DNA from 3 places in the Bacillus sp. 5RYD7K genome. Region 3 is predicted to be linked to each of the others. Evidence: predicted binding sites of a transcription regulator. Region 3 holds the regulator's gene; each other region holds the start of a gene.

Region 1 (7,483 bases), 290 kb from region 3:
AACGTGCGGGTCCGGCAGCCGGCCGCTTTCAGTTTTTCAGCCAGATATTCAGTCGTTTGATATTCTTTCCAGCTTACTTCGGGATGGGCGTGCAGATGGTTAAAAATATCCATAATGACTTGTTTGTCATGCTCTGTGAGTCTGTTCATGCCGTAAGTCCTCCTTCAAAAGCTGTCTGTTTTTTATTTTTGATATTGAAACAGGCAATCGGTCTGTATATAATATAGCACATATCTGTATTTTCTGAATAGTTTATAAATTTAAAGCGGGATGGTGATGTTATGGCTGTGCCGAAGACCGAACCTGTATTGAAAAAGAAAAAAATGTTTGTCATGCCCGATGCTTATGTGCTGCTGTTCATTGTCGCTTTACTTTGCGCGATAGCGTCGTACATCGTTCCCGCTGGAGAATTCGACAGGGTGACAAAGGGCAGTGTGACGTCTGCCGTCCCTGGAAGTTATCATTCTCTGGATCAGTCCCCGGTCAGCCCGATCGCCTTTTTTACCGCGATTCAGGAAGGGATGACAAGTTCCGCACCGATTATCTTTCTGATCCTGTTTACGGGCGGCACCATTGCGATTTTAGAGAAAACGGGCGCCATCAGTGGATTGATTAATAACGTGATCAGTACGTTCCGCACAAAACAGCTGCTGTTTATTGCGATTGTCGGATCTCTATTTTCGATTCTCGGTACAACCGGCATCGTCGTCAATTCCGTAATCGGTTTTATTCCGATCGGCCTGATCGTCGCCCGTTCGCTGAAATGGGATGCCGTGGCCGGAGCAGCCGTCATTTATATCGGCTGTTATGCGGGGTTTAACGCGACGATTCTATCACCTTCACCGCTCGGGTTATCACAAAGCATCGCGGAGCTGCCGATGTTTTCCGGCATCGGCCTGCGGATTGCCGTCTACATTTGTTTTCTGCTATCATCTATTTTATATATTTATCGGTATACGAGAAGACTCAGAAAAGCAAAGGACGCCAGTCTGTTAGGGAACGATTGGTTTCCGGCGGCAGGCTCAATCCGGCAGGTTTCTGATCAGGAGGACAAGCATGTCCCGTTTACTGTCCGCCATAAGCTGATTCTGGCTGTTGCGGCTTTGTCGCTTGCCGGCTTTTTGTACGGTGCGCTAACCCTTGGCTGGTCTGATTCAGAAATGGCCGCCGTGTTCATTTTTATCTCGATCGTGTCCGGACTGATTGCGGGGATGGCGGCAAATGATATCGCAAAAACGTTTATCACAGGCTGCCAGGGTCTCGTTTACGGCGCGCTGATCGTCGGAATGGCGAGAAGCATTTCCGTTATCCTGGAACACGGAAAGCTGCTTGATACGGTAGTTAATGGACTTGCGTCACTGCTCCACGGTTTCAGCCCGATGGCAGGCGCAATCGGAATGTATATTTCCAGTGCCCTGCTTCATTTTCTGATTTCATCAGGATCGGGGGAGGCGGTCGTATTTATACCGATTTTGGCTCCGCTTGCCGATCTGATGGGCATCACGAGACAGGTGGCAGTTGAAGCGGTCATGCTCGGAGAAGGCGTTGTAAACTGTGTCAATCCGACATCGGGCGTATTGATGGCCGTACTGGCCGCAAGCGGTATTCCGTACGTAAAGTGGCTTCGCTTTATGGTTCCGCTGGCGCTGATCTGGTTTGTGATCGGACTGGTGTTTATCTGCATAGGCGTTTTGATCAAATGGGGTCCTTATTAAACGTTTTTGTCAATGATATTTCGGTTTATCATTATGAATCGGCAAGATATAATGGGAGTTGTAAGCCATTCTTAAAAGTACGGGAGGAAGTCATGAATCAGCGTCGGAACCGACTTTCAAACGTGAATGGAAAGAGTGAGAGTGTGAAAGAGAAAGAACGAATGATTTGGTCAGAAGTCGGAATGCTTGTGGGCACACTGTCTTTGCTTGATATCATCGTACGCGGACTTGTCCTGAACTGTCCGTTTAGGGAATGGGCCGGAAGCTTGGCGGTTTTCTTCATTATAATTGTTTATTATTGTATCAGAGCAGGAGCGTCGGGAATGCTCATGCCGAGAATAGACACCAAGGAAGAACTGCGAAAACGAGTGAAGCAGCAGCGGATCGATTCAATTGCGGTCGCTTTTGCGGCAGCTGCGCTTACGATATACGATAGGGGGCTGCCCCATACATTCTTTGCTTGGCTGAAAATGATCTTTCTTTTTATCGTCTGCGGAGGCGTTCTGTTTTTGCTTCGGTATGTCATTGTGAAGCTGTCTTACAGAAGAGCGATAAAAGAAGTGAAAAAGAAATCATCTTGATAGGTGGTTTCTTTTTTTGTTGATCTGATAGGAATATAGATTTGATTTCACTCTGCCACGTTGCTTTGATAGAGAGAGTGTGATAAGTTGAAATGAAAGCGTTAACAAAATTCTCCAGTCTTCACACCATTCGAAAGGAGGAAGCTGAAGAAAGGGTAAGAGGAATTTTTGACTCCGCAGTCAGTCTTAAAAAAAATCAAATAAGGAGTGTCAAAAATGTTTGAAAAACGATTCAAAACCTCCTTACTGCCGTTATTCGCCGGATTTTTATTGCTGTTTCATTTGGTTTTGTCAGGGCCTGCGGCTGCAAACGCTGAAACCGCAGACAAATCAAATGAGGTGACCGCATCTTCAGTCAAAAGCGGAACCATCCTTCATGCCTGGAATTGGTCGTTCAATACGTTAACACAAAATATGAAAGATATTCGTGATGCGGGCTATGCGGCCATTCAGACGTCTCCGATCAACCAAGTTAAGGAAGGGAACCAAGGAGATAAAAGCATGAGGAACTGGTACTGGCTGTATCAGCCGACATCGTACCAAATCGGCAACCGTTACTTAGGAACTGAACAAGAATTTAAGGACATGTGCGCAGCCGCAGAAAAATATGGCGTAAAAGTCATTGTCGATGCGGTCATCAATCATACGACCAGTGATTATGGCGCGATTTCTGACGAGATTAAGCGTATTCCAAACTGGACCCATGGAAACACACAAATTAAAAATTGGTCGGACAGATGGGATGTCACTCAAAATTCGCTGCTGGGGCTGTATGATTGGAATACTCAAAATACTGAGGTGCAAACCTATCTGAAACGCTTCTTGGAAAGAGCATTAAATGACGGAGCAGACGGATTCCGCTATGATGCCGCCAAGCATATAGAGCTTCCGGATGACGGGAATTACGGCAGCCAATTTTGGCCGAATATCACAAATACAGCGGCGGAATTCCAATACGGAGAAATCCTGCAAGACAGCGCGTCCAGAGATACTGCTTATGCGAATTATATGAATGTGACCGCTTCAAATTATGGGCATTCCATCAGGTCCGCCTTGAAGAACCGCAATCTGAGTGTATCGAATATTTCCCATTATGCATCTGATGTGTCTGCGGACAAATTGGTCACATGGGTGGAATCCCATGATACGTATGCCAATGATGAGGAAGAGTCAACATGGATGAGCGATGACGATATCCGTTTAGGCTGGGCAGTGATCGGTTCCCGCTCAGGAAGTACACCTCTTTTCTTTTCCAGACCTGAGGGCGGAGGAAATGGTGTAAGATTTCCCGGAAAAAGTCAAATAGGCGATCGCGGGAGCGCCTTATTTAAAGATCAGGCGATCACTGCGGTCAATCTATTTCACAATGTCATGGCCGGGCAGCCTGAGGAACTCTCGAATCCGAATGGAAACAATCAAATCTTTATGAATCAGCGCGGCTCAAAAGGCGTTGTGCTGGCAAATGCAGGATCGTCTTCCGTTGCCGTCAATGCTTCAACGAAATTACCTGACGGCAGGTATGATAATAGAGCCGGCACCGGTTCATTTCAAGTAACGAACGGTAAACTGACAGGCACGATCAATGCCAGGTCCGTGGCTGTTCTTTATCCTGACGATATCGGAAATGCGCCTCATGTCTTCCTCGAGAATTATCAAACGGGGGCAGTCCATTCTTTCAACGATCAGCTGACGGTCACCCTGCGTGCAAATGCGAAAACAACAAAAGCCGTTTATCAGATCAATAATGGGCAGCAGACGGCGTTTAAGGACGGGGACCGATTAACGATCGGAAAAGGAGATCCAATCGGCACGGCATACGATATCAAGTTAACCGGAACGAACAGCGAGGGTGCAGAGAGAACCCAAGAATACACGTTTGTCAAAAGAGACCCGTCTCAAGCCAACATCATTGGCTATCAGAATCCGGACCATTGGGGCCAGGTAAATGCTTATATCTATAAGCATGATGGAGGCAGGGCCATAGAATTAACCGGATCGTGGCCGGGGAAAGCCATGACTAAGAATGCTGATGGAATTTACACGCTGACGCTGCCTGAGAATGCGGATACGGCCAACGCCAAAGTGATTTTTAACAATGGCAGCGCCCAAGTGCCCGGACAGAACCAGCCCGGCTTTGATTATGTGAAGAATGGTTTGTATAACAATTCTGGTTTAAATGGCTATCTTCGGCATTAATGAATAGAGAAATCAGGATTTCTCAGAATGCCTGACTAAGCGCCGCCTTCAATAATTTTTAATCAAGCTGAAAAGATGACAGAATCCTAAAACCCAACCGTTTTAGGATTCTGTCAAAAATCTGAGGGGTTTTCAAGACAAAACTTTTCTCTTGCAAAAGTTTGTGAAATAGTGCACAATATAAATGTGAAATACTTCACAATAAAAACAGACACCACGAAACACTGGAGGATAAGCATACATGATGAACGAACGAGTGAACAAAGTAGCATTAATCGGAGCAGGTTTTGTTGGAAGCAGTTATGCATTTGCGTTAATTAACCAAGGGATCACAGATGAGCTTGTGATCATTGATCTAAATAAAGAAAAAGCCATGGGAGATGTCATGGATTTAAATCACGGAAAGGCATTTGCGCCTCATCCGGTGAAAACATCTTATGGAACGTATGAAGATTGCAAGGATGCCGATATCGTGTGCATCTGTGCCGGAGCCAACCAAAAGCCGGGCGAAACGAGACTTGAGCTGGTCGAAAAAAATCTCGCCATTTTCAAAGGCATTGTCGGTGAAGTCATGGCAAGCGGATTTGACGGCATCTTCCTCGTTGCCACAAACCCGGTCGACATTCTCACTTATGCGACATGGAAATTCAGCGGTCTGCCGAAAGAACGCGTCATCGGCAGCGGCACGACACTGGATTCTGCGAGATTCCGTTATATGCTGAGTGAATATTTCGGAGCAGCTCCGCAAAACGTACACGCCCACATTATCGGCGAGCACGGCGATACCGAGCTTCCTGTATGGAGTCACGCCAATATCGGCGGAGTGCCGGTGCAGCAATTGCTGGAGAAAAATGCAGCTTACAAACAGGACGAGCTGGATCAGATCGTTAACGATGTGAAAAACGCCGCCTATCATATTATTGAGAAAAAAGGCGCGACATATTACGGAGTGGCGATGAGCCTCGCCCGCATCACAAAAGCGATTTTGCGTAATGAAAACAGTATTTTAACCGTCAGCACATATCTGGACGGGCAATACGGTGTAAACGACGTCTTTATCGGCATTCCGGCCGTCGTCAATCGGAACGGTATCGCCGGTGTGACGGAACTTGAGCTGAATGAAACAGAACAGGCTCAATTCAGCCATAGCGCAAACGTGCTGAAAGACATTCTCGCTCCGCATTTCGCGGAGTAAACAAAAAAGCAGTACATGGCAAATGCCATGTACTGCTTTTTTTAATTCGCTTTTTTCGCCATTTCCTGAGAGGTTTTCACTCTCGCTTTTCCCATAAACAAAATGGTGATGGCCGCGATGACGATCGGCGCCAGAGCAAGCGTGAATACATACGTGATGCTCTGCGACATTGCGTCAATAATTTGATCCAGAATGTGCGGCGGAATATGAGCGCGCGTGCCGGCCTGGAAAATGTCCTGAGGATTTCCGATATTCTGCATCGCGCCGCCCGCTCCTTTCATGCCGCTGAATGAATCGGTCAGCTTGTTGGTAAACACATTCGTCTGGATGGTTCCGAAAATCGTCACACCGAGTGTCATGCCGAATGATCTCAAAAACGAGTTTGTTGAGTTGGCGCTTCCGCGGTAGCGCGGCTCGAGATTGTTCATGGACGCTGCCGGCAGCAATGAGAAGTTGAAGCCGACGCCGAATCCAGAGATCAGCATGAATACCGTCAGCATCGTGCGCGCCGTATCCGGAGTCATATTGGAAAGCAGCAGCATTCCGATAAAGAAAGCGACCACGGAGATCAGCATCAAATTACGGAACCGCACTTTCGTCTGGAAAATTCCGCCGATCATACTTCCGATAACAGAACCGATCATCATCGGCGTCAAAATAAAGCCCGCGCTTGTCGCGGTGCTGCCGTACACAGCCTGAACGAAAATTGGGATAAATACCGCTAAAATCACAAATGTCGCTCCGTAAAGGAACGCCAGAATCTGTGCCGTGGCAAATAAACGGTTTTTAAACATCCAAAAAGAAATAATCGGTTCTTCCGCTTTTCTTTCTACAATGAAAAAGGCGATAAAGAACACGGCGAACACAGCGAACAGACCGATGATCTGAACGGAGTCCCAATCATACGTTTTCCCGCCGAGCTCAAGAGCGAACATCAGACCGACAATGGAAACCACCAGCGTAATCGCGCCGGCCCAGTCGATTTTCTGTTTCTTGTGCTCAAGTGATTCTTTATAATAACGAAGAATGAAAAATAACGATAGGATGCCGATCGGCACGTTGATGTAAAATACCCAGTGCCAGCTAATGGAGTCGGTAATGAGCGCGCCTAAAAGCGGTCCGAGAACGCTGGACAGGCCGAAAACGGCGCCGAACATCCCCGACATTTTTCCGCGTTTTTCAGGCGGAAATAAATCAAAAATGATGGTGAAAGCGATCGGCATCAGCGCGCCTCCGCCGATTCCCTGAATGACGCGGTAAATAATGAGCTGGTCCATTGTTTGGGCGATTCCGCATAATGCCGATCCGATTAAGAAAAGAATAAGACCGAATAAAAAGAAACGTTTCCGCCCGTACATGTCGGACAGTTTTCCGTAAATCGGCATACCGGCCATAACGGCTACCATGTATGATGCCGTCACCCACGCGAACTTATCGAAACTTCCGAGGTCCGCCACGATATTTCCCATCGCGGTGGCAACGATTGTATTGTCCATAGCCGACATTAAAATGCCCAGCAAAAGGCCGATGACGACAAACTTCGTCGAGGCGTCCTTCGCGGCTGTTTGTTCCATGCTTTTTCCTCCTATACTTACTTTTGATCATCAAATTTGCTATGATCATATTAGATTTGCCGAAAATTATCTTGATCGTCAAGATAAATTGATTTTATAGGGAGGCCTGTCACTTGTCAACAAGAAATACCAGAAGCGAGACGGAGGAAACCGCGATACAGTTATTCCGGAAGATGGCCACAAGGACGATCCTGTTTCATCAGGCAGCCGCTCAATCTCTCG
Region 2 (7,483 bases), 900 kb from region 3:
ATCTTATTATGAAGAACACGACCTAGGCAAAGTAAAAACGATTGTGAAGGTGAGCGAAGGCGAAGTCCTGATCATGAGGTCAGGCGCTGTTAAAATGAATCAGCGTTTCATAACGGGAGCTTCCACAATTGCGAAATATAAAATGTCATTTGGTGAGCTTGAGCTGGAAACAAGCACAAAATCGATTCAATCTGATCTCGGTGAAGAAAAAGGCCGAATCAGCATCGCATATGACATGCATGTCGGAGACGAGCAGCAGCATTTACATAATATGACGATCACGTATGAGGGAGGAACTCACGCATGAACATTGCGGAACAAATGAAGGACGTGCTGAAGGAAGAAATCAAAGCGGCCGTTCTGAAAGCGGGCCTGGCGGAAGAAAGCCAGATTCCGAGCGTACTGTTAGAAACACCGAAAGACAAAACACATGGTGACTATTCGACAAACATGGCGATGCAGCTGGCGAGAATCGCAAAAAAAGCGCCGCGCCAAATCGCCGAGGAAATCGTGGCGTCATTTGATAAAGGCAAGGCTTCCATTGAAAAGATGGATATTGCGGGACCGGGCTTTATCAACTTTTACATGAACAACAGCTACTTAACAAAACTGATTCCGTCCGTGCTTGAAGCGGGTGAACATTACGGTGAGACAAACGTCGGACAGGGCGAAAAGATTCAGGTTGAATTCGTGTCCGCCAACCCGACGGGAGATCTTCACTTAGGCCATGCGCGCGGCGCGGCGGTAGGTGACGCGCTGTGCAGCGTGCTTTCTAAAGCGGGCTATGATGTGAGCCGCGAATACTATATTAATGATGCGGGCAACCAGATTAACAATCTGGCGCTTTCCGTTGAAGTCCGTTATTTTGAAGCGCTCGGTCTCGAAAAACCGATGCCGGAAGACGGCTACCGCGGTGAAGATATTATCGCTATCGGGAAAAAGCTTGCCGAAGATTTCGGCGACCGCTTCGTACATGAAGAGGAGAGCGAACGCCGGGCGTTTTTCCGTGAATACGGCTTAAAGTACGAGCTTGATAAACTCCGCTCCGACCTGGAGAATTTTCGCGTGCCGTTTGACGTATGGTATTCTGAAACGTCACTATATGAAAACGGAAAAATTGATCAGGCGCTCGAGGCGCTTCGCGAAAAGGGCCATGTATACGAAGAGGACGGCGCGACATGGTTCCGTTCCACAACGTTCGGCGACGACAAAGACCGCGTGCTGATCAAAAAAGACGGCTCATACACTTATCTGCTGCCGGATATCGCATACCATAAAGACAAACTTGACCGCGGATTCGACAAGCTCATCAATGTATGGGGCGCGGATCACCACGGCTATATTCCGCGTATGAAGGCGGCAATTGAAGCGCTCGGTTACAAAAAAGGCACATTGGAAGTTGAAATCATTCAGCTCGTTCATTTATATAAAGACGGCGAAAAAATGAAGATGAGCAAACGTACGGGGAAAGCCGTCACGATGCGTGATCTGATTGAAGAGGTCGGCCTTGACGCAGTCCGTTATTTCTTCGCGATGCGCAGCGCTGATACGCATATGGATTTTGACTTGGACCTTGCCGTATCGACATCTAACGAAAACCCTGTGTATTACGCGCAATATGCACATGCCCGTATTTGCAGCATGCTTCGCCAAGGGGAGGAGCAAGGACTTAAACCAGCGGCGGATCTTGATTTCAGCCATATTCAATCAGAAAAAGAATATGACTTGCTGAAAACAATCGGCGGCTTCCCTGAGGCAGTGGCAGAAGCGGCGGAAAAACGAATCCCGCACCGTGTCACAAACTATATTTATGATCTGGCTTCCGCTCTGCACAGTTTCTACAATGCGGAGAAAGTCATCGATCCGGAAAATGAAGAGAAGAGCCGCGCGCGCCTCGCTTTAATGAAAGCGACGCAAATTACGCTGAACAACGCGCTTCAGCTGATCGGGGTATCGGCTCCGGAAAAAATGTAACCATTCATGAAAGGACAAAGTCTTCGGGCTTTGTCCTTTTTTTGTATATAAAACGTGTGATGTACTTCACAATCCCGCACACCGAGTTTTTGTATGATAAGACTGATATTGAATCAGTGAAAGGGGCAAGCCGAATGATCAATCGTCAACATATTCAATTATCGTTGCAGTCATTAAGCTTAGTGGCAGGGTTTATGGTGTGGGTGCTGATTTCATCGCTCATTTCCCAAATGACATCAGATATTCATTTAACCAAAGGCGAGATTTCATTGGTGACGGCGATTCCCGTTATTCTCGGATCGCTTCTCCGCATTCCTTTAGGGTATTTAACGAACAGGTACGGGGCGCGGCTGATGTTTATGATCAGCTTCATCCTGCTTTTGTTTCCCGTGTTTTGGATCAGTATCGCGGATTCTTTGTTTGATTTAATCGCGGGCGGCTTTTTCTTAGGGATCGGAGGGGCGGTATTCTCAATCGGAGTGACGTCGCTTCCGAAATATTATCCGAAAGAAAAGCACGGTGCCGTCAATGGGATTTACGGTGCCGGAAACATCGGAACCGCCATTACCACTTTTGCGGCGCCGGTTATCGCTCAGGCCGCGGGATGGAAAGCAACCGTGCAGATGTATCTCGTTTTGCTGGCTGTTTTCGCATTACTGCATGTTTTGTTCGGCGACCGGCATGAGAAGAAGGTCAAAGTTTCCGTAAAAACCCAAATCAAAGCCGTTTACCGAAATCATGTACTGTGGTTTTTGAGCATGTTTTATTTTATTACGTTTGGCGCCTTTGTCGCCTTTACCATCTATCTGCCGAACTTTTTGGTTGAGCACTTCAGGCTGAGCCCCGCGGATGCAGGTCTGCGGACGGCCGGCTTTATTGCGGTCTCTACGCTGCTCAGGCCCGCGGGAGGATTTCTTGCCGATAAAATGAACCCGCTCCGCATTTTGATGTTCGTTTTCGCAGGGCTTACGCTGTCAGGCGTTATGCTTTCTTTCTCGCCGGCGATCGGCCTCTATGCGTTCGGATCGCTGACGGTGGCAGTCTGCTCAGGGATTGGAAACGGGACGGTATTTAAACTGGTGCCTTTCTATTTTTCGAAGCAGGCGGGGATTGCCAACGGTATTGTGTCTGCTATGGGCGGACTGGGCGGTTTTTTCCCTCCGCTGATTCTGGCAAGTGTATTTCAGGCAACGGGCCAATACGCGATCGGGTTTATGGCGCTTTCAGAGGTTGCGTTAGCCAGCTTTGTCCTTGTGATCTGGCTGTATTGGCAGGAAAGAATGAAAACACATACGGAGAGAAACAGTCAGAGCCTCAATTCATAATGATCCATTCACAAGATTGTTAGTTTTTTCTGGGTGAGTGCAAATCAAGTCACGTTACAATATACATACGCAACGTGACTTTCTTCGAGGTGAGCTCATGAATATTCTCTCTGTCCGAAAATCTGATAAAGAACTTCTTTCCCGTGAACTGCATGAATTGCTGGAATCAATCAGCACGAAAAAGAAAATGAAAAAACACACCTATTTGTTTCAAGAAGGAATGGATGCAGAAGAGCTTTATCTGATTCAATCAGGGCTCATTGAAATCGGCAAGCTGACGTCTGACGGAAAAGACCTGACACTTAGAATCTGCCAGAAACACGATATTGTCGGGGAACTGACACTGTTCACAGAAGAGCCGAGGTATATGCTCAGTGCAAAAGTGTTAGAGGACGGAGAGGTGCTCGTCATTAATAAAAACAAGCTGGAAAAGGAATTGATTCAAAACGGTAATTTGACGTTTGAATTTATGAAATGGATGAGCACCCATCTGCGAAAAATCCAGTCCAAGATCAGGGATCTGCTTCTTCACGGCAAAAAAGGGGCGCTCTATTCCACCCTTATCCGTCTGTCAAACAGCTACGGGGTGGAACGAAGCGACGGGATTCTGATTAACATTGTGCTGACAAATCAGGATTTGGCAAAGTTTTGCGCGGCGGCACGGGAAAGTGTCAACCGCATGCTGGGAGATCTGCGCAAACAAGGGGTTATTTCGATAGACGAAACCGGAAAAATTATTTTGCACAAGCGGGACTATTTACGATGTGAGATCGAGTGTGAAAACTGCCCGCTGGAGATTTGCAATATTGACTGAAAAAACAAGGACAGCCGGTGTCCTTGTTTTTTCAATTTGTGATACATATACACATGACGGCGAAAAAGAAGCCGGCATTCACGATTTCCAAAATGCCGATCGTTTTCGCGGGCCAATTTCTCCCGTGAAAAAACCACGCCCGCAAACTGCTGGGGATAAAAGCGAGAAATGCCCAGCCTGCTCCGAGAAGAGCGGATAAAAAGGGGAGCAGCAGGTGATAACCCCATGACCAGTATGCAAATCCTCTGTTTTTTTTCTCCCGGATGACCGACTTCACATAAAAGGAACTTCCAATAAAAAATAGAGCAGATTGAGAGAGAATGAACCAAGCCCAGCCGTCAAGAGCCCCCGTTCCCAGCCAGCAGCTCGCAAGCCCGCCTGAACAAAAGAACAAAACTCCCGCCATATCATTCACGAGTGCCCGTTCGTTTTTTCGGCGGGCATAATGCACATGGATAAGAAACAGCGGCAATAAAGCAAGGCCGACCCAGACGAGCTGCGGTTTATGATAGATAGAAATGATCAAAAAGCAGCATGCCGGAAAACCGTAAATATATATCCACTTTTGATAGGGTTTGAGCCGTTTCTTTTTTAAGGCAAGCGAAACGGGATAAACCGTTAAGTAAAGGAAAAGCCAGCCCAGAAAGAGCGGAATATGCCAGAAAACCGGGCCTCCCTTGACTGTGCCGAGTAAAAACGGAATCAGCAGCATCGCCCATGCGCCGTGCTGATTCGGAATCATCACCTTCATCGAAATCCTCCTTTTGTATGTCATTATAAATGCAGGCATCCTCCTGAGAAGTGATATTCATCATACAAGCTGTGAAATACATCACTGACGCACAGGCTCAATCGGGCTACACTAAAGCTATCATCAGCACAGGAGGCTTTCCTATGAATCAGTGTGACTACTTATTATTTCTGAAACAACTTCCTATGTTTAACGAAGTGCCCCTGTCCATTGTCGAAACTTTGCTGAAAAACGGGACGTTTATCAGCGGCTCATCTGATCAGTCTCCATCCTTTCTTCATTCACAATCCGTTTATGTTGTATTAAAAGGCAGTATCCGTTTTAAGGACAGCAGGCTGCCTGAAGGATCGCAAACCGTTGCGCTGTGGGAAAAAGGCGATGTGTTTCCGATTGATGAAAAAGGCGGGCATTCTTTATCGCCTTTTATCTCAGTCAATGCCTCACCGGACATTCTGGCACTGCATATTCCATATTCCGTTTTTAAGCAGATGATGTCTTACCATCCGCGGCTGCAAATGAATTTTTTGGTGATGCTTCAGCAAAATGTCTTTTGTTCCTATCAGTTGTTTTTGAGGTATCTGCATACATCATGCGATGAAAACGCCGAGCCCGGTTCTTAAATAGAGCCGGTTTTTTTCTTTGAAAGAAAACGCCCTGCCATGAACGCCGCCGTCTTTCCTTCTTCTTTGTGTGAACGTTTTGTGAAAAAAACGGAGTGTGTGACATAGTTCACAAGGAAATACGCTCTCTCTGTTTATAGTGTATGTAGCATCACCTGACTCGGAAGGAGTGAACGATCATGAAGAAAAAGAAAATGAGTCCGCTGTTCAGGAGATTAAACTATTTTTCTCCTATTGAACATCATTCAAATAAACATAGCCAAACCACAAGCGAAGATCGTGATTGGGAGAATGTATACAGAAACCGATGGCAGTACGACAAAGTCGTTCGCTCCACCCACGGCGTCAACTGCACGGGTTCTTGCAGCTGGAATATTTACGTAAAAAACGGAATTGTCACGTGGGAAGGACAAAACTTGAATTATCCATCAACAGGCCCGGATATGCCTGATTTCGAACCGAGAGGCTGTCCGCGGGGCGCCAGTTTTTCGTGGTACATCTACAGCCCGCTCCGTGTGAAATATCCGTACGTGCGCGGTGTGCTGATCAATTTGTGGCGGGAAGCACTGCAGGCGCATCAAAATCTGATTGATGCCTGGAAATCAATCGTTGAAAATCCTGAAAAAGTGAAGTCTTATAAACAGGCAAGAGGAAAAGGCGGGTTTGTGCGCGCTGAATGGCCGGAGGTGCTGAAGCTGATTTCAGCCTCTCTGCTGTATACAGTCATGAAATACGGGCCTGACCGGAATGTCGGCTTTTCACCGATTCCGGCGATGTCCATGATCAGCCACGCATCAGGTTCGCGATTCATGTCGTTAATCGGCGGCCCTATGCTCAGTTTCTATGACTGGTATGCGGATCTTCCGCCGGCGTCCCCGCAAATTTGGGGCGACCAGACGGACGTTCCGGAAAGCAGTGATTGGTACAATTCCGGCTATATCATCACATGGGGTTCAAACGTTCCGTTAACGAGAACGCCTGACGCACATTTTTTGGCGGAAGCCCGCTATAAAGGCGCTAAGGTCATTTCGATCAGTCCGGATTTTGCGGAATCCTCAAAGTTCGCCGATGACTGGCTCAGTATCCGCCAAGGTACTGACGGGGCGCTTGCGATGGCTATGGGGCATGTCATTTTGCAGGAATTTTACGTGAATCAAGAGACGGAGCGGTTTATCAAGTATGCGAAGCAATACACGGATTTTCCATTCCTCGTCACTCTGTCAAAAGAAAACGGCGTATACACAGCGGGCCGGTTTCTGCATGCGAAGGACATCGGGCGGCAGACAAAGCATGATCAATGGAAGCCTGCAGTCTGGAATGAACAGACAGGCGCTCTTGCCATACCGCAAGGAACAATGGGCTCCCGCTGGGACGGGCAGCAGAAATGGAACCTGCACATGATCGATGAAGACACCGGGGAACAGATCGAGCCCCGTCTCTCTGTGCTTGGAATGGAGGACGAAATCGGCTCGGTGCGCATTCCGTATTTTTCAAATGACGGAAACAAAGTGCTCAAGCGGGATCTTCCTATTAAAAAACTGGACCTGAACGGCGAAGAGGTATGTGTCACGACCGTGTTTGACTTGATATTGGCCAATTACGGCGTGAACCGGGGCATCGGTCAGCAATCAGCCGTATCCTATGATGATCCTCGTCCGTTTACACCTGCCTGGCAGGAACAGATCACAGGAATTAAAAGAGAAGCCGTCATTCAGATTGCGAGAGAGTTTGCTCAAAATGCGATTGATACTGACGGCAGATCCATGATTATCGTCGGAGCGGGGATTAACCACTGGTTCAATTCCGACACAATCTACCGCGCGGTGTTAAATCTTGTTTTACTCGTAGGCGCCCAAGGCGTAAACGGCGGAGGCTGGGCACATTATGTCGGTCAGGAAAAGCTCCGTCCTGCTGAAGGGTGGCAGACGATCGCAAATGCAAAGGACTGGGAAGGCGTGCCTAAGCTGCAAAACGGCACCTCATTTTTTTACTTTGCGAC
Region 3 (7,483 bases):
GGTGTATACGGGACTTTATGAATATCAGGACGGCCGATTACAATCCGTTCTTCCTGATCAGAATGTGCTTTTGACGGATTGGCTCGGCATGCTGAAAGAAAAAGCGTCTCCGGTTTTATTTTTAGGGCATGATACAGCCATTCATGAAGAAACCATTCTGCATGAACTGACATCTCAAGCAGTGATGGGAACGGCTGCACAGCATAATCCGCGGCCGTCAGAGCTGGCGTTTTTAGGCTTGGAAAAAGAAGAAGCGGATGTCCACAGCCTTGTTCCGGATTATTTGCGTCTGGCAGAGGCTGAAGCGAAATGGATGGAATCTCAAAAATAGGGTGATGGGGATGAAAACGAAAACGGCGATTCGAAGCATGCGGCCGGAAGATATTGATCAAATTTATGAAATTGAAACAGCATCCTTCACTTCTCCGTGGACGAAGGATTCATTTTATCATGAGCTTTTGGAAAATCCGTATGCGCACTACCTTGTCATTGAAAAGGACGGCTGTCTGGCGGGGTATTGCGGAATCTGGATTATTATAGATGACGCGCAGATTACGAATATAGCCATTAAGCCGGAATACCGGGGCCAATCATTGGGAGAAGCTCTGTTTCGCGCTGCGGTAGAATTGTGCAGAGAAAAAAAGGCAAGGAGGCTCTCTCTCGAAGTCAGGGTCTCGAATCATCCCGCCCAATCCTTATATAAAAAATTCGGTCTTCAGGCCGGAGGAATTAGAAAACAATACTATACAGATAACGGGGAAGATGCGTTATTAATGTGGGTGACATTACATGAGTGAAAAACAAGATATTTATGTATTAGGAATTGAAACAAGCTGTGATGAAACAGCGGCTTCAGTCGTGAAAAACGGTAAAGAAATCGTTTCAAACGTAGTCGCTTCGCAAATTGAAAGCCATAAACGGTTCGGCGGGGTCGTGCCTGAAATTGCGTCCAGACATCATGTGGAGCAGATTACCCTAGTGATTGAGGAAGCTCTTTTAAAAGCGGAGATGGGCTTTGGTGATCTCGATGCGATTGCGGTAACGGAAGGACCCGGACTTGTCGGAGCCCTGTTAATCGGAGTCAATGCGGCAAAGGCGTTAAGCTTTGCCCATCAAATACCGTTAGTCGGCGTCCATCACATTGCGGGCCATATTTATGCAAACAGACTGGTAGAGGAGCTTCAGTTCCCGGCGCTTGCTTTGGTTGTGTCGGGCGGACATACGGAATTGGTTTATATGGAAGAGCACGGTTCATTCGAGGTTATCGGAGAAACGCTGGACGATGCCGCAGGCGAAGCTTACGACAAAGTGGCAAGAACGATGGGGCTTCCTTATCCGGGAGGGCCGCAGATTGATAAGCTGGCTGCTGTGGGAACAGATTCTATTCCGCTTCCGCGTGCGTGGCTGGATGAGGGATCTTACAATTTCAGCTTCAGCGGGCTGAAATCAGCCGTGATTAACACACTCCATAACGCCTCGCAAAAAAATGAGGTGATTCCTCCTGAGGATCTTGCCGCAAGCTTTCAGCAGAGTGTCATTGATGTACTGACGGCAAAAACCTCTAAGGCCGCAAAAGAATACGGGGTTAAACAAGTGTTGCTTGCGGGAGGCGTAGCTGCCAACAAAGGGCTGAGAGCCGCTCTGCAGCAGGAATTCAGCCATCCGGGAGATCCTGAGCTTGTTATCCCGCCGCTTTCTTTATGCACGGACAATGCAGCGATGATTGCGGCTGCCGGAACCGTTGCTTTTGAAAAGGGAATCCGGGGTTCATATGATATGAACGGACAGCCCGGCTTGGAATTAACATCTTTTGATCGTCTCACGTTGTAAAACGTGAGGCTTTTTTAATTTATTAACAGATAATTCTAACATATCCACAGGATTGTGAATATATTCAGAAATCCAGGCTGGATAAGGATCTAAAAGTTGTTAGTAAAGTGGATAAAGTCAGAAAATTTTGTGGATAGTGTGTATAAAGCGCTTACTTAAATAGCAGGCAAGGAGAAAAGCTGTGGATAAAAAAGCACCCCTTAAAGAGGTGCTTGACTTTTTCTATTCTTCTGAGGAGAGTTCTTCCCACTCTGCTAATAATCGTTCCAGCTCTTGATTCAGAGCTTCGTTCTCTGAGTGAATGGTCTGTACCTTTTCATGATCCTGATACACGTCAGGGTCGCACAGCAGCTCCTCATTGGCGCTGATTTTCTCTTCGGCGGATGAGACCGCTGCTTCGATTTCTTCAATGCGTCTCAGGCGCTGCCGTTCTTTCTTTTTCCATTCTTTTTCTTCCTCGTATGTTCTTTTCGTGTCCTGTTTTACCTTGCCGGCAGGTTGTGCTTGCTCTTTTTCCTGCCGTTTCATTTCTTCCAATTCCAGCTGCTGGGCTTTTTTCTCGGTGTAATAGTCATAGTCACCCAAATATTCTTCTGCATGATCCGGAGACAGCTCCAGCACCCTTGTGGCGATCCTGTTAATAAAGTAGCGGTCATGCGATACAAATAACAGTGTTCCCGGATAGTCAATCAGGGCGTTTTCCAGCACTTCTTTACTGTCCAGATCAAGGTGGTTTGTCGGTTCATCAAGGATGAGAAAGTTTGCTTTTTGCAGCATCAGCTTGGCAAGCGCAACTCTTGCTTTCTCACCGCCGCTTAGAGAACGGACAGGTTTCAGGACATCGTCTCCGCTGAACAGAAAGTTGCCGAGGCATGTCCTGATCTCTTTTTCCGGCATGTCCGGATATTCATCCCACAGCTCGTCCAAAACGCGTTTGGATGAGGTCAGTTCGGCCTGCTCCTGATCATAATAGCCGATTGTGACATTGGAACCGTACGTGATCGACCCGGATTTCGGACTGAGCGTATTGTTAATGGCTTTCAGCAGGGTTGACTTGCCGATCCCGTTCGGTCCGACGAGGGCGGCGCTTTCCCCTCTTGTAATGCCGAAGGTCAGGTTTTTCAAAAGCGGCGGCTGGCCGTCATAGCTGATGGAAACATCCTGTACGCGAAGGACGTCGTTTCCGCTCTGTTTTGTAATGTCAAAACGGAAGGCGGCTGATTTTTCATCACCGAGCGGCTTTGCCATGACGTCCATCCGTTCAAGCTGCTTTCGTCTGCTTTGGGCTCTTTTTGTTGTTGATGCTCTGGCCAGATTGCGGTCGACAAAATCTTGGAGCTTGGCGATTTCGTCCTGCTGTTTTTCATACAGCTTCAGGTCTTTCTCATACTGCTCAGCTTTTTGTTCTAAATAGGCGCTGTAGTTGCCGAGGTATTTTTTGCTTTCTGTCCGTGAGACCTCGTACACTTGGCTGACGACTTTATCAAGAAAGTATCTGTCGTGGGAGACAATCAGGATGGCGCCTGAATATCCCTGTAAATAATGCTCAAGCCATGTAAGCGTGTCGATGTCGAGATGGTTCGTCGGTTCATCCAAAATAAGCAGATCAGGCTGGGTCAGCAAAAGCTTGCCGAGTGCAAGTCTTGTTTTCTGACCGCCGCTCAGGCTTTGCACTTTCACGGAATCGTCAAATTTTCCGAAACCGAGGCCGTGAAGGATAGAACGGACGTCCGCTTCATACTGATAGCCGCCTTTATCCTTGAAGTCCTGCTGAAGCCTGTCATAGGTTTTCATCAGTGTCTCAAGCTCCGCGGGGGCGGCCGTAGCCATCTTTTCTTCAATAGAACGCATTTCTTTTTCCATTGCTTTCAGGAAATCAAAAACACTCAGCAGTTCTTCTTTTATGGTAAGCTGGGATTCCAAGCCTGTGTGCTGGGCAAGATATCCCATCGTTAATTCTTTCGGTTTGATTAATTCACCCTTTTCATATGAAAGGTGACCTGCGATAATTTTAAGGAGAGTTGATTTGCCGGCTCCGTTTCTGCCTACAATGGCGATGCGATCCCGAGATCTGACTTCAAGCTTTATATTGTTTAAAATAGGATCAGCGCCAAAAGATTTGGACAGCTGATTAATTTGTAAGATCATCATATTATTTCACCTCTGTTATAATAAGTTAAGTGTAGCTTATCAACCTGCTGTCAGCAAACAATACATCAGAATTGGAACATTATAGGATAAGACATCAGGGAGAAAATAGTGTATGATCAGAAGTAAGGAGAGTTTAAATATGAATGGATTTTCTCATTTTAATGAAGAAGGCCGTGCCCGCATGGTGGATATAAGCGATAAATCTTCAACAGTCCGTACTGCCGCTGCGATATCCAGCGTACACATGAAGCATGACGTGTACAGCAGAATCAAAAACCGCGAGATCGGAAAAGGAGACGTACTGGCTGTCGCACAGGTGGCCGGAATCATGGCTGCAAAGCAGACCTCAGCGATTATCCCGATGTGCCACCCGCTTTCTTTAAGCAGCGTCGACATTTCATTCGGCTGGGAGGAAAAGGATTCCGAAGCCGTTCTTCATATACAGGCAAGCGTAAAAACGAAAGGGAGTACAGGTGTGGAAATGGAAGCGCTAACTTCCGCTTCAGTCTGCGCTTTGACCGTTTATGACATGTGCAAGGCGCTGGATAAAGGAATGGTCATCGGCCCGACCTGCCTCATGGAAAAAACGGGAGGCAAAAACGGTGATTTTAAAAGAGATGCATCTGAGTATAAAGTGGAGGACCAATCATGAACAAGGATCAATCAAAAATTCCGCAGGCGACAGCAAAACGGCTGCCGCTTTATTACCGCTTTTTAAAGAATTTACACGCGTCAGGAAAGCAGCGCGTTTCATCTGCTGAACTGAGCGATGCGGTAAAAGTCGATTCGGCCACGATCCGCCGGGATTTTTCCTATTTCGGGGCGCTCGGCAAAAAAGGATACGGCTATAATGTGGATTACCTGCTGTCATTTTTCAGAAAAACACTGGATCAGGATGAAACGACGAACGTCATTTTGATCGGTGTCGGGAATTTAGGGACGGCGTTTCTTCACTATAATTTCACAAAAAATAATAACACAAAAATATCTATGGCTTTTGATGTGAATCAGAGTAAAATAGGAACTGAGGTAGGCGGCGTGCCTGTCTATGCTCTTAATGATTTAGAACTTCACATTAAGGATGAACCTGTGGCGATTCTTACCGTTCCGGCGGTTGCCGCGCAGTCAATCACCGATCGGCTCGTGTCGCTCGGAATCAAGGGAATCCTTAACTTTACGCCGGCCCGTTTGAATGTGCCGGATCACATTCGAATTCATCATATAGATTTAGCTGTAGAGCTTCAATCATTGGTTTATTTCTTAAAGCATTATTCTGTTTTGGAAGAAATTGAATAACGAAAGGAGGAGCTGCACATGATCGGTCCTGGAAGCCTGGCTGTTATCGGTGTGGTGGCGGTGATTATTTTCGGTCCGAAGAAGCTTCCCGAGTTAGGAAAAGCCGCGGGGGACACGCTTCGTGAATTTAAGAACGCCACTAAGGGATTAGCCGGTGAAGAAGAGGAAAAAAAGAAAGAAGAACAGTAAGATAGGATGACGCGTATGAGAGTGAATCAAATGACGCTTGTGGAGCATATTGCCGAACTTCGGAAACGATTGCTGATTGTGGCGTTATCCTTTACGGTTTTCTTTATTGCCGGCTTTTTTCTGGCAAAACCTATCATTGTGTATCTTCAAAAAGCCGATGAAGTAAAAGAGCTCACCCTTAATGCTTTTAACCTGACGGATCCGCTGTTTATCTTTTTGCAGTTCGCGTTTATTATCGGCATCATTTTGACTTCGCCGATTATTCTCTATCAGATTTGGGCGTTTGTCAGCCCGGGGCTGTATGAGAAGGAGCGCAAAGTAACACTCAGCTATATTCCGATTTCGATTGTGCTGTTTGTCGGCGGTGTGTCATTTTCTTATTATATTTTATTTCCGCTGGTCGTTGATTTTATGAAGCGGGTCTCGAATGACCTCGATGTCAACCAAGTGATCGGAATCAGCGAGTACTTTCATTTTCTGCTGCAGCTGACGATTCCGTTCGGGCTGCTGTTTCAGATGCCGGTGCTGATCATGTTTTTAACGAGGCTCGGGGTTGTCACGCCGATGTTTTTATCGAAGATCAGGAAGTACGCGTATTTTGTGCTGCTCGTGATCGCCGCGATGATTGCGCCGCCTGAGCTGCTGTCTCACTTGATGATTACGATTCCGCTTTGCATTTTATATGAGATCAGTATCCTGATCTCAAAAGCGGCGTACCGGAAAAGGCAGACCGGCAGCAGTGAGTCTGACCAGGACGTATCAGCATAAAAAAAGCCATTTCTCAATGATGAGAAATGGCTTTTCTTTTATTTTTGATTTTTTTTCACTTTAAATGAGAAAGCGAACATTTTAAACGAGATGCTGATATTATAAGCGGCGAAAACCATCAGCAGTATGGAATAAAAAGACCACATACTTCCCGGCGAGCTTGCGGCTAAATACGTAAAGATACAGCCGACTGCGAAATAAATCAAGCCCCAAGTCATTGGGTTCCTCATACAAACAATCCTCCAATAATTAATTGCATTTGTTCACTATGCTGTTCAATATATTTTTGGGCGGGGCCGAGCTGCATGACCACGACAATGGTATTCATCATGACATGGGCGAATATCGGCACAATAATCCGTTTCGTCTGCACATACAAGAACGCAAAGGTAAAGCCCATGGCCGTATATAGCAGCAGGTGTGTGAGGTCCTGATGCACAATGCCGAAAATGACGGAACTGATCAGTCCGGCGAAAAAGAAATTCGTTTTTTCATATAATACACCGAAGATGATCTTCCGGAAAATGATTTCTTCAAGAATCGGCCCGACGATAGAAGAAACGATGATCATGAGCGGCATGGCTTTTATAATGTTGAGAATGGCTTTCGTGTTTTCGGAACCGCTGTTCACGTGAAAGACATACTGCTCAATCATTCCGGCGATACCCTGAGAAAATAAAGCGAGCCATATTCCCGCGACCGCCCAGAGAACGGACATGCCGGCGGATGCTTTCTTCCCGTTTCTTAATGTCTGCTTCGGCGCGGTTCTCAAAATCAAGAGAACGATAATCAGGCAGATAAAAAAGCTTACGACGGAATAAATCCCCTGAGCCATGGTGAGATTCGCATTCGTAGGATGCCCGCCCGCATAGCCGAATTTGTACATTAAAGGAATGCCGATCAATGCGGAAAGCTGCATGATAACGTATGTCAAAATGATATACCAATACTGTTTTCTCAAATGATATGTACTCCTTTATCCTATAAAATCAACTTATTTGTTCTTATTGTAACACAAGTGAACCAGACGTGAAAAAAGGAGAAAATCAGTGTAAGAGAGAATGATGTAAGCGTGAAAATTTTTTATTCTTATGACTTGAAATTGGAAGTGAGATTCTTTATTATAATAATTGTGTTAGCACTCTTTAGAGCTGAGTGCTAAAATTACATATTCATACTATTGAGGAGGTTATTACATTGTTAAAGCCATTAGGTGATCGCGTTGTCATTGAACTCGTAGAATCTGAAG

Evidence for each region. Region 3 encodes Rex, which represses fermentation and respiration genes when NADH is low (regulators of the CRP and FNR family bind a similar motif). Its sites were predicted from a motif close to TTGTGAAATATTTCACAA; they were not measured.
Region 1: a site for Rex is predicted at 4,677-4,694, ahead of ACQE26_RS02690 (L-lactate dehydrogenase). Genes of this name have one in related genera too.
Region 2: a site for Rex is predicted at 4,934-4,951, ahead of ACQE26_RS05905 (YwiC-like family protein). Genes of this name have one in related genera too.

What each region holds. Positions count from the first base shown of each region.
Region 1 covers NZ_CP191200.1:550,120-557,602, reverse strand. The annotation lists gene ACQE26_RS02710 (M20 peptidase aminoacylase family protein) at 1-149, opposite strand, end outside; gene ACQE26_RS02705 (YfcC family protein) at 282-1,715, shown strand; gene ACQE26_RS02700 (DUF6773 family protein) at 1,808-2,296, shown strand; gene amyE (alpha-amylase) at 2,513-4,492, shown strand; gene ACQE26_RS02690 (L-lactate dehydrogenase) at 4,734-5,687, shown strand; gene ACQE26_RS02685 (MDR family MFS transporter) at 5,729-7,261, opposite strand; gene ACQE26_RS02680 (MarR family transcriptional regulator) at 7,375-7,483, shown strand, end outside.
Region 2 covers NZ_CP191200.1:1,168,090-1,175,572, forward strand. The annotation lists gene ACQE26_RS05885 (YwiB family protein) at 1-307, shown strand, start outside; gene argS (arginine--tRNA ligase) at 304-1,974, shown strand; gene narK (nitrate transporter NarK) at 2,109-3,299, shown strand; gene fnr (fumarate/nitrate reduction transcriptional regulator Fnr) at 3,397-4,113, shown strand; gene ACQE26_RS05905 (YwiC-like family protein) at 4,145-4,864, opposite strand; gene ACQE26_RS05910 (cyclic nucleotide-binding domain-containing protein) at 5,008-5,484, shown strand; gene ACQE26_RS05915 (nitrate reductase subunit alpha) at 5,664-7,483, shown strand, end outside.
Region 3 covers NZ_CP191200.1:264,932-272,414, reverse strand. The annotation lists gene tsaB (tRNA (adenosine(37)-N6)-threonylcarbamoyltransferase complex dimerization subunit type 1 TsaB) at 1-331, shown strand, start outside; gene rimI (ribosomal protein S18-alanine N-acetyltransferase) at 342-797, shown strand; gene tsaD (tRNA (adenosine(37)-N6)-threonylcarbamoyltransferase complex transferase subunit TsaD) at 790-1,830, shown strand; gene ACQE26_RS01220 (ABC-F family ATP-binding cassette domain-containing protein) at 2,053-3,981, opposite strand; gene moaC (cyclic pyranopterin monophosphate synthase MoaC) at 4,121-4,633, shown strand; gene ACQE26_RS01210 (redox-sensing transcriptional repressor Rex) at 4,630-5,277, shown strand; gene tatAY (sec-independent protein translocase protein TatAY) at 5,296-5,466, shown strand; gene tatC (twin-arginine translocase subunit TatC) at 5,473-6,234, shown strand; gene ACQE26_RS01195 (YdiK family protein) at 6,273-6,464, opposite strand; gene ACQE26_RS01190 (CPBP family intramembrane glutamic endopeptidase) at 6,461-7,195, opposite strand; gene groES (co-chaperone GroES) at 7,432-7,483, shown strand, end outside.